DNA from 2 places in the Marinobacter adhaerens HP15 genome. Region 2 is predicted to be linked to the other one. Evidence: predicted binding sites of a transcription regulator. Region 2 holds the regulator's gene; the other holds the start of a gene.
The links. Region 2 encodes FliA, which starts transcription of late flagellar genes. Its sites were predicted from a motif close to CTAAAGTTTNNNNNNNNNNNGCCGNTAA; they were not measured.
Positions count from the first base shown of each region.

Region 1: a site for FliA is predicted at 1,558-1,585, ahead of HP15_RS20035 (methyl-accepting chemotaxis protein). Genes of this name have one in related genera too.

Region 1 is NC_017506.1:4,291,938-4,297,010, forward strand. Features, by position in the region: gene HP15_RS20025 (thiol-disulfide oxidoreductase DCC family protein) at 1-183, opposite strand, end outside; gene HP15_RS20030 (CHAD domain-containing protein) at 167-1,519, opposite strand; gene HP15_RS20035 (methyl-accepting chemotaxis protein) at 1,746-3,422, shown strand; gene HP15_RS20040 (TRAP transporter substrate-binding protein) at 3,530-4,600, shown strand; gene potA (spermidine/putrescine ABC transporter ATP-binding protein PotA) at 4,742-5,073, shown strand, end outside.
Region 2 is NC_017506.1:2,419,548-2,424,620, reverse strand. Features, by position in the region: gene HP15_RS11470 (MinD/ParA family protein) at 35-847, shown strand; gene HP15_RS11465 (RNA polymerase sigma factor FliA) at 879-1,622, shown strand; gene cheY (chemotaxis response regulator CheY) at 1,785-2,168, shown strand; partial or broken gene HP15_RS11455 (protein phosphatase CheZ) at 2,180-2,972, shown strand; gene HP15_RS11450 (chemotaxis protein CheA) at 2,989-5,073, shown strand, end outside.

The DNA.
Region 1 (5,073 bases), 1.9 Mb from region 2:
GGTCATCAGGTGCAGGCGTCTGAGCAGAGCTTCGTGACTTGGCAGGTTGGCGCTGCCGTCGCGCTGTTCATGGATGTCTGCAAAGATCAGATCGCCACGCTGGAGTTTGCGCAGGGTGCGGATCTCTTTGGCGCAAAGTGGGCATTGTCCGTCGTAAAACAGGGTGTCATAACGGGGCTCCATCGAGTCCTCCAAGGGTCAGAATCTGTTTCCGGGCGTTCGCTTTGTGGTTTCCCAGCGTTTCCACGATTCCATTGAGCGCGGCTGGCAGTACCTCTGGCGCCGCCTGGCGGAACTGGTCGAGAAGCAAAATCTGAACGTGCAGATCCTGGAACCGGCCATAGAGCTCTTGCCGCTCCTTTAACGTTTTCAGGTTGCGCTTCCAGGTTTTTGCATCCAGTTCCATCAGGTAACGGATTCGTTTGAGTTGCTTGCGCAGCCGATGGATATCTTCATCCGGTGAAGTATGCATCAGCTCGGCAGTGCGTTTATTGAACTCCTTGATACGACGTTCCACGGCCCTTCGGATGTCTTTCGGCCGGAGTGTTGCGGCCAATTTCTGAAACTTTCGCGAATCAATCAGATTGCGCCAGTGTTCCAGGCTGTCCTGGTAGCGCTTGCTTTTCAGTCGCTTTGCCAGCTTTTTATGATGGCTGGCGGCTTCGCGCTCGAACCAGATCTGCAAGGCTGCCCGAATTTCCGCGTCATCTGCGCAAAGTTCCGGCAGGTCCTGAAGAAACACGTGAAGGTCGCGCAGTGGGCCCGTTGCCCTTGCATGGCGCTTCAGGGTTTTAACCCCCTTGGCCAGCGACTTGTCACCAGTCACGTCCTGAACCGATTCGGCGATGGCCCGGCTGCGTCGAATCGCAATCCGGTACTGGTGCAGAAATTCGTCATCCAGGCCAAGGGCGACGCCCCGTTCCAGTTGCCTTAGCCGATCAAGTTGATGGTGAAGGGCCTTGGGAATGTCGCTTGCAGGATCGTCCCCCGCGGTTCTGGCTCTCTTTTTAAGCTTTCGTTCGAAGTGGGCGTAGCTGTAATCCTTTGGCGTTATCAGAGTCACCAGTTTGCCCTTGCCGCGACCAATCTGGCGCCAGTGTTTGATCGAAAGCCGGATGTGAATAACGCTGGCGGTGGGTAGCTGTTCTGGGGGCTGCTTCAGTAGGGACTGGGCCAGTTCCAGTAACGCCGGGTTGTGGCCGACCAGGGTAATCTGTGGAGCGTCCGCCTGCTCTTCAAGCCATGCGAGTAGTCGCCGATAGTCGAAGGTATATAGCGCACTCAGGGTATGGTAGCGCTCGGCTGCGACTGTGTCGGGCAGTATGCCTTGCAATGTCGCGACGGCCCGCCTGGCGCTGCTGCTGTATACCTCGCCTTCGAACGCGCCGACAGATTTCAGGGCATTTCCCAACGGCGCCAGTTGGCTGACGCCCCGTGCACTGAGGGGGCGTTCCCGGTCAGAAAGTGTTTCATCGGCCCAGCTGGACTTGGCGTGGCGTACCAGAAACAGGTGCTTCATTGGCCTACCTTCGTAGTGGTCCTTTAGTCTGATTCCCGCTCAAGACAATCGGGTTACTGCCGTTACTGTACCTAGCTGAAAATAATGGTGGAAGGTTTGTCCGTTGGCAGGCGGCTTGGCGAATCAGTACGCCTGCTGAAACCTGCCTTAACAAACTGGAACAGATCACGCCAAGTGGTCCGTGGATAATCCTCACCAACGGAAATTCCCTGGAGAGTTCGGAAAAATGAATGTCTTGAGTAAAGTGAAAATACGCTCGCGCTTGCTGGTGGCAGTACTTGTGCCGGTACTCGTTACGGCGGCAACATTGGCGTGGATCACCGCCAGTCAGATTCAGGCCAATGGTGAAGATGAGCTCAAGCGTCTTGAGAACAGCCTCCTGGAAGCACGGAAGGCTGGTTTACAGAATCTCATTGATGCCGCAGAGGCCGTGGTTCTGGAGGCCAAGAATGACCCATCGATGACGGAGGCGGAAGCGAAGGAGGCGGCAGCGGCGCGCCTGCGCTCGATCCGTTTTGATGAGACGAACTACGTGTTCGCCTATACCAGGGATGTATACAACCTGGCCTATGCCCCGGACCCTTCCAAAGAAGGACCGACCAAGAATCCGGTTGTCAGGGGGTTGGTGGCCGATCTGTTCGCCGCTGCCCGCGGTGAGGGCTTCTACGGCTATGACTGGATGAACCCTGCCTCCGGCAATGAAGAACCCAAGATGTCCTATTCCACCATTATCCCGGACTGGGACTGGATGATCGGTGCTGGTGTCTACATTACCGATATTGACCGGCAGGTCGCTGCTGCTCGCGAGGACATTGAAGCGGGTATGGTGGAGGCCTTGGGCTTTATCCTTCTGGTGACGGTTGTGGTTGTCGTAATTGCTTTGGTGATCGGCGTATTCGTTGGCCGTAGCGTGACCCGGCCGCTGAAGAACGTCAGCAACATGATGCAGGAAATTGCTGATGGTGAGGGCGATCTCCGCCAGCGGTTGCCGGATGAGGGTACCGACGAGCTGGCCGAGCTCGGTCGTCGTTTCAATGCCTTTGTTGTGAAGATTCAGGACACCATGCGAGAAGTTGGCGCCACCACGGATCAGGTGGCGTCCGCGGCGGAAGAGCTCAGCCGGGTCGCGAATGAAACCCGGGCCTCGGTTCAGGAACAGGGCTCCGAGACTGACCAGATTGCCTCTGCGATCAATGAAATGGCCGCGACCATCCAGCAGATTTCCGGCAATGCCAATGAGGTTGAGAGCTCGGCCTCGGACGCCGACCGCATGGCCCGTGAGGGTGGTGAAACCATTAGCAGTGCCCAGGGCGCGGTGAACAAGCTGTCCGAGGAGATCGAGGACACGGCCCGCAGTATCAACGCCCTTGCGGAAAAATCCGATGAGATCCAGCAGGTACTGGATGTCATTCATGCGGTAACTGAACAGACCAACCTGCTGGCTCTCAATGCGGCCATCGAAGCTGCACGGGCTGGTGAGCATGGCCGAGGCTTCTCGGTGGTTGCTGATGAAGTACGCCAGCTTGCAAAACGCAGCGCCGAGTCCGCTGATCAGATTCGTACCATGATTGACGGCTTTGTGACTGAATCCAAGGCATCGGTGGAGCGGATGAACAAATCACGCAACCGTTCAACGGAAACGGTCGAAAGGATCAATCATGCAACCAGCGCGCTGCGAACCATCGAGACCTCGGTTGGCAAGATTCATGATCAGGTAACTCAGATTGCAACAGCCTCGGAGCAACAAAGCCAGGTTGCCGAAGAGATCAACCAGAACGTCGTGCGGATCGTTGATGCTGCCCAGCGCAGTGATACTGGCGTAACCCAGACCAACGAGGCCAGCCACGAACTGGCGCGTCTGGGTGAGAGCTTGCGGGATCTGGTAGGGCAGTTCAAAGTCTGAGCGCGGCTCAGGGTGTTCTGCCGATTGGCGGAACACCATGAGGAAGCTATGATGGTCACGCGAAAGAAATACCTGTTTTCATACCAACAATAATGGAAGCCAACACAATGACAATCCGGAAAACACTGCTTGCGGCCATGGCCGCTGCAGCGACTGTGTTCAGCGTGTCCTCGGTGGCCGAGGAAAACTATACCTTGCGCCTTGCGCAAACCTGGGGGCCCAACTCTCCGGTACTGGGAGAGACAGTTCAGCATATGGCGGACATGGCAGAAACCATGTCAGACGGCCGCTTGCAGATTCGCATAGATCCGTCCAACAAGCACAAGGCGCCTTTCGGGATTTTTGATCTGGTGCGCAATGGCCAGTACGACATGGGCCATACCGCGTCCTATTACTACAAGGGCTCTATCCCGAACGCCATGTACTTCACCACCATTCCGTTCGGGCTGATCGCGCCCGAGATGTACGCCTGGTTCTACCACGGTGAGGGCATGGAGCTGATGCAGAAGGTGTATGAGCCCTACGGCATGCTCTCCTTCCCGGGTGGTAATACCGGTAATCAGATGGGTGGCTGGTTCCGCAAGGAGATTAACTCCCTTGAAGACCTCAAGGGCCTGAAGATGCGCACCCCCGGTTTTGCCGGCGAGGTTATGTCTGAACTGGGCGTTGCCGTGACCAACCTGCCGCCAGGTGAGCTCTATACTGCCCTCGAGCGTGGCACCGTGGACGCCGTTGAGTGGGTCGGCCCTGCCCTCGATTTCCAGATGGGCTTTCATCAGATCGCCAAGTACTACTATTCGGGTTGGCAGGAGCCGGGCGCGGAAGTCCAGTTCCTTATCAACAAGAAGACCTGGGAAGAGCTGCCAAAGGATCTGCAGGAGATCCTGCGGGTTTCCATGCGCACCGCTGCCTATGACATGTACATCCAGAGCACCCACCAGAGTGGTGTCGCCTGGGATCGCATGAAAGAAGACTATCCGGATGTGACTCACAAGGTATTCCCGCCGGAAGTCATTGATGCCCTGCGCAGCACCACTAACCGGTTGCTGGCCGAAGCCGCTGAGAAAGATCCGCTTGCGAAGGAAATTATCGATTCACAGCGTGACTACCTCAAGCAGGTTCGTCAGTGGACCAACATTTCCGACAAGGCCTATCTGAACAGTGTGGCTGAAGACTGAAGCCTGACAATACCTGAGAGCCCGTCGAAGGCTTGAGGGCTTTGTCAGTCAAAGGGGTGCCGGGGCTGTAATACTCCGGCGCCCCTTTTTGTTTGCGTCGGTTTCTGGAAAAATAGGCCGCTCATTCTTTGGGCAGCGCCGATGAAACAGACACTGCTATCCCTGAGCAATCTTTCCAAGCAATTCGGTGGCAAAACGGTGCTCGACGGTCTGGATCTTGAGATCTACGACGGCGAGTTCATTACCCTGTTGGGGCCTTCTGGTTGCGGTAAGACTACGCTGCTGCGCCTGATGGCGGGCTTTGAGCATCCTGACGAGGGCACCATTACCCTGGCGGGAGAAAATCTCACTCACACCGCCCCGGAAAACCGGCCGCTGAATACCGTTTTCCAGCACTACGCGCTGTTCCCCCACATGTCAGTGTTCGACAACGTGGCCTACGGCCTGAAGATGGAAAAACGTCCCAAGGACGA
Region 2 (5,073 bases):
AGCCGGCGAAACGTGGCGAGAGACCAAAAACAGTATGAGCAGAGCACATCCGGTACAGGTGATTGCAGTTTCCGGCGGAAAGGGTGGTGTCGGCAAGAGTAACGTGTCGGTGAACCTCGGAATTGCCCTGGCGCAGAAAGGCCGGAGAGTGGTGCTGCTCGACGCCGATCTGGGGCTCGCCAATATCGACGTCTTGCTGGGCATCACTGCCAATCGCAACCTCCAGGATGTTCTGGCGGGCGACTGTGATCTGAAGGACGTTCTGGTGAATGGTCCCGGTGGCATCAAGATTGTCCCCGCCTCTTCCGGTACCCAACGAATGACCCAGCTCAGCCCCATGGAACATGCCGGGCTGATTAATGCGTTCAGCGAACTGGGTGATCAGATCGATGTCCTGATCGTTGATACCGCCGCCGGTATTTCCGAGTCAGTGGTCAGTTTTCTGAGAGCGTCGCAGGAGCTGCTGCTGGTTGTCTGCGACGAGCCGACCTCGATCACCGATGCCTATGCCCTGATCAAGCTGATGAACCGTGATTATGGAACCAACCGCTTCCGTATTCTTGCCAATCAGGTCCGGAATGAGCAGGAAGGCCGGCATCTGTTTGAAAAACTGACCCGGGTCACCGAGCGCTTCCTCGATGTGGCACTACAATACGTAGGAATAGTCCCCTACGATGAGGCCGTGAAGAAAGCGGTTCAGCGGCAGCGTGCGGTGCTGGACGCCTATCCCAGGGCGAAAGCTTCACTGGCCATCAAGGCGCTGGCGGACAAGGTAGATAGCTGGCCGTTGCCGTCCTCTCCCCGCGGGCATCTGGAATTTTTTGTGGAGCGGCTCGTCGAAGTCTGAATCGGATCCAGTCAAACAAAAAACCGGATACATGACATTGGCGAAAAACCTCGGAATCTATAACCAGTCAAGTGCGCAGAAGCCGGCTCAGCTCATTGAGCAGCACGCGCCGCTGGTCAAGAAAATTGCCCTTCACCTGATGGCTCGCCTGCCGGCGTCCGTCCAGCTTGAGGACCTGATGCAGGCCGGCATGATCGGTCTGCTCGAGGCCGCCCAGCGTTACAGTTCTACCAAAGGTGCTACCTTCGAGACTTACGCCGGTATCCGTATTCGCGGCGCCATGGTGGACGAAATCCGCAAGGGTGACTGGGTGCCACGTTCTGTTCATCGCAACGCCCGTCGCATTTCCCAGGCCATCAAGGCCGTTGAAGATCGACTTGGCCGCGAAGCCCACGACCAGGAAGTGGCCGAAGAGCTGGGTATGGGGCTGCCCGAATACCACTCCTACCTTTCCGATTCCAACAGCGGTCGACTTTTTAGCCTCGACGAGCTCAATGAATCCGGAGAGCTGCCGATAGAACAGACAGAGACGCAGGATAATCCCCTTGAGGGGTTGTCCTCCGATGCCTTCCGGCGGAGCCTCGCTGAGGCGATTGAAGACCTGCCGGAGCGGGAAAAGCTGGTGTTGAGCCTTTACTACCAGGAAGAACTGAACCTCAAGGAGATTGGCGCGGTGCTCGGCGTCAGTGAGAGCAGGGTAAGCCAGATTCACAGCCAGGCAGCCCTGCGCCTTCGGGGACGGCTCTCGGATTGGCGTCAGGAATCGGACAACTGACCGCGTTCAGTCTGTGTCGCCAACGAGGTAGTCTGTAGTTTTTGGTAACCGATGCTTTACAACCGAAGCAAAGGTCCGACAATAAGCGGTTAAAACAGCGGCCTGCTAGACTTTGAACGCAAAGGTCAAACGAATTCCGGGTGTTACTAACTGGAGGTCCCATTGGACAAAAACATGAAAATCCTCATTGTGGACGACTTCTCCACAATGCGACGGATCATCAAGAACCTGCTGCGTGATCTTGGCTTCACCAACACCGATGAAGCTGACGACGGCAACACGGCACTGCCAATGCTCAAAAGCGGCAAATACGATTTTCTGGTGACCGACTGGAACATGCCGGGTATGTCAGGCTTCGACCTGCTCAAGGCCGTTCGGGCGGACGAGAATCTGAAAACCCTGCCGGTATTGATGGTAACTGCTGAGGCCAAGCGCGACCAGATCGTTGCCGCTGCCCAGGCAGGCGTAAACGGTTATGTGGTCAAGCCGTTCACCGCTGCCGTGCTCAAGGAAAAGATTGAGAAAATCTTTGAAAGAATCCAGTAACCAGAGGTCGGATGGCTCTCATGAGCGATAGCAAAAAGAACCATCGGGGCCTTGAACCGGAGGTGACGGAAAAGCTCCAGCGGCAGGCAGCGGAACTGGCCGAGAGTGTTGATGCGGGTGATTATGCCAAAGCCATGACCCTGATCAATGAACTCAGCGAGGTCAGGGATCAGAGTCTGTACCGTGAGGTAGGGCGGCTGACGCGGAGCCTGCACGAAGCAATCCGGAACTTCCAGATTGATCCCCGTAACGCCGAGCAGCAGGAAGCACTGTCAAAGATGACTGATGCCTCTGATCGTCTCGAATACGTTGTGCAGATGACCGGTGAAGCAGCCAACCGGACCATGGACCTGGTTGAGGAAACCATGCCGGTGGCCAATGCCCTCAGAGACGAGGCCGCCGCGTTGCGTGATGAGTGGCAGCGCCTGCGTCGCCGGGAAATGCAGCCGGCTGAGTTTCGCGAGCTGTACGGCCGGATTGATCGTTTTTTGTCAGCATGGCAACCGATGCCGACACCATGTACAGCAACCTGTCGGAAATCCTGCTGGCTCAGGACTATCAGGATCTGACAGGTCAGGTCATCCAGAAGGTCACCGCCCTGGTGAAAGAGGTTGAGGAGCAGATGCTCAGCCTGGTGGTGATGGCCAGTCATGTGGACCAGCTCACGGGCACGGTGCACCAGATTGAAGAAAAGAAGAGTCTGCAGAGAAGGGCGTCGGGCCCCAGATCAAGGCCGATGAGCGTGAAGATGTAGTTTCGGGGCAGGACGACGTAGACGACCTGTTGTCCAGTCTCGGTTTCTGAATAATGAGGGTAACGCATGGCGTTTGATGCTGATGAAGAGATTTTGCAGGACTTCCTGGTAGAAGCCGGCGAGATCCTCGAAAAGCTGTCAGAGCAGTTGGTAGATCTTGAGCGACATCCTGACGACAGTGATCTGCTCAACGCCATCTTCCGTGGTTTCCATACCGTGAAAGGCGGAGCCGGCTTCCTTCAGCTTGAAGCGCTGGTGAACTGCTGCCATTCCGCGGAAAACGTTTTCGACATCTTGCGTAATCACAAGCGCAAGGTGGATTCCGAACTGATGGACGTGGTTCTAGAAGCACTCGACTACGTCAATGCCATGTTTGAGCAGGTCCGCAATCATGAGGAGCTGACACCGGCTCCGGACGAACTTATTGCCCGTCTGGATGCCTTGGCCCAGCCTGAAGGCGAGGGGGCACCGGCCACTGCCGCTCAACCTGAGCAGGAAGAGAGCGAACCGGCAGAAGACGGTGGCGACATCACCGACGACGAGTTCGAACAGCTTCTGGATGCATTGCAGGACGAGAAATCAGCGGAGGTTTCCTCGGCTTCGAGCGCCGGATCGGCCGGCGGTGACCAGGAAAGTTCTGGAGACGACGAAATAACCGACGACGAATTCGAAGCGCTACTGGACCAACTGCACGGAAAAGGTCAGTTTGCCGGTGCGCCAGCTGGCGAGGAAGAGGCTTCTAGTAAAGAAGAAAAGCCGGCTGCCAAGGCCGGATCTGCTGGCGGCGACGACCTGATCACCGACGACGAATTCGAGAAACTGCTGGACGATCTTCACGGCAAGGGCGGAAGCCCGACCGCGGGCGGAGAGCCTTCAGCCTCGAAAGAGCCTGCAGCTCCAAAACAGCCCTCAGCGCCGAAACAGCCTGCATCTTCAAAAGAGCCGGCTTCACCGAAAGCAAACACGTCAAAGCCCGAAAAATCGAAGCCAGCCGAGAGGCCGGAGGCCAAAGGCGCTGCCGCACCGGCGATGCCTGCTCGCGAGAATGCCCCGGCCGCGGAAACGACGGTTCGTGTCGACACCAAGCGGCTCGATGACATCATGAATATGGTGGGTGAGCTGGTGCTGGTGCGTAACCGCTTGCAGCGGCTGGGTGCTGAAAGTGAAGACGAACACATGCACAAGGCGGTATCCAACCTGGATGTGGTTACGACTGATCTCCAGTCCGCCGTCATGCAGACCCGCATGCAGCCGATCAAAAAGGTGTTCGGCAGGTTCCCCCGCGTTGTGCGCGATCTCGCCAGAAACCTCAAGAAAGAGGTGAACCTGGTGATGCATGGCGAGGAAACCGATCTCGACAAGAACCTGGTTGAAGCGCTGTCTGATCCGCTGGTTCACCTGGTGCGGAATTCGGTGGACCACGGGATCGAGGCTCCGGAAGTCCGCGAGAAGGCCGGGAAGCCACGCCAGGGAACGGTTACCCTCTCTGCCGAGCAGGAGGGAGACCATATTCTGCTGTTTATCGAGGATGACGGCGCGGGCATGGATCCGGAGGTCCTGCGCCGCAAAGCAGTCGAAAAGGGTATCTACGACCAGGATGCAGCGGACCGGCTGACCAATTCGGAGTGTTACAACCTTATTTTTGCCGCCGGATTCTCCACCAAGGAGCAGATTTCGGATGTGTCCGGACGTGGCGTCGGCATGGATGTGGTGAAAACCAAGATTGGCCAGCTCAATGGCCAGTTGAGCATCGAATCCGAGCTGGGCAAGGGCTCTCGCATTGTCATCAAGGTTCCGCTGACGCTCGCCATCATGCCCACCCTGATGATCATGCTGGGCGATCAATCCTTTGCGTTGCCGCTGGTCAACGTGGTCGAGATTTTCCATCTGGACCTGACCAAGACCAACATCGTCGATGGGCGCGAGTGCATTGTGGTTCGGGATAAAGTCTTCCCGCTATTCCATATCAAGCGCTGGCTGGTTCGTGGCGGTGCTGGCCAGGAGGTGCCCGATAACGCCCATGTTGTCATTGTGGCCATGGGTACCAAGCAGGTCGGGTTCGTGGTCGACCAGCTGGTTGGTCAGGAAGAAGTGGTTATCAAGCCCCTTGGGCGAGCGCTCCAGGGTACGCCAGGCATGGCCGGTGCCACC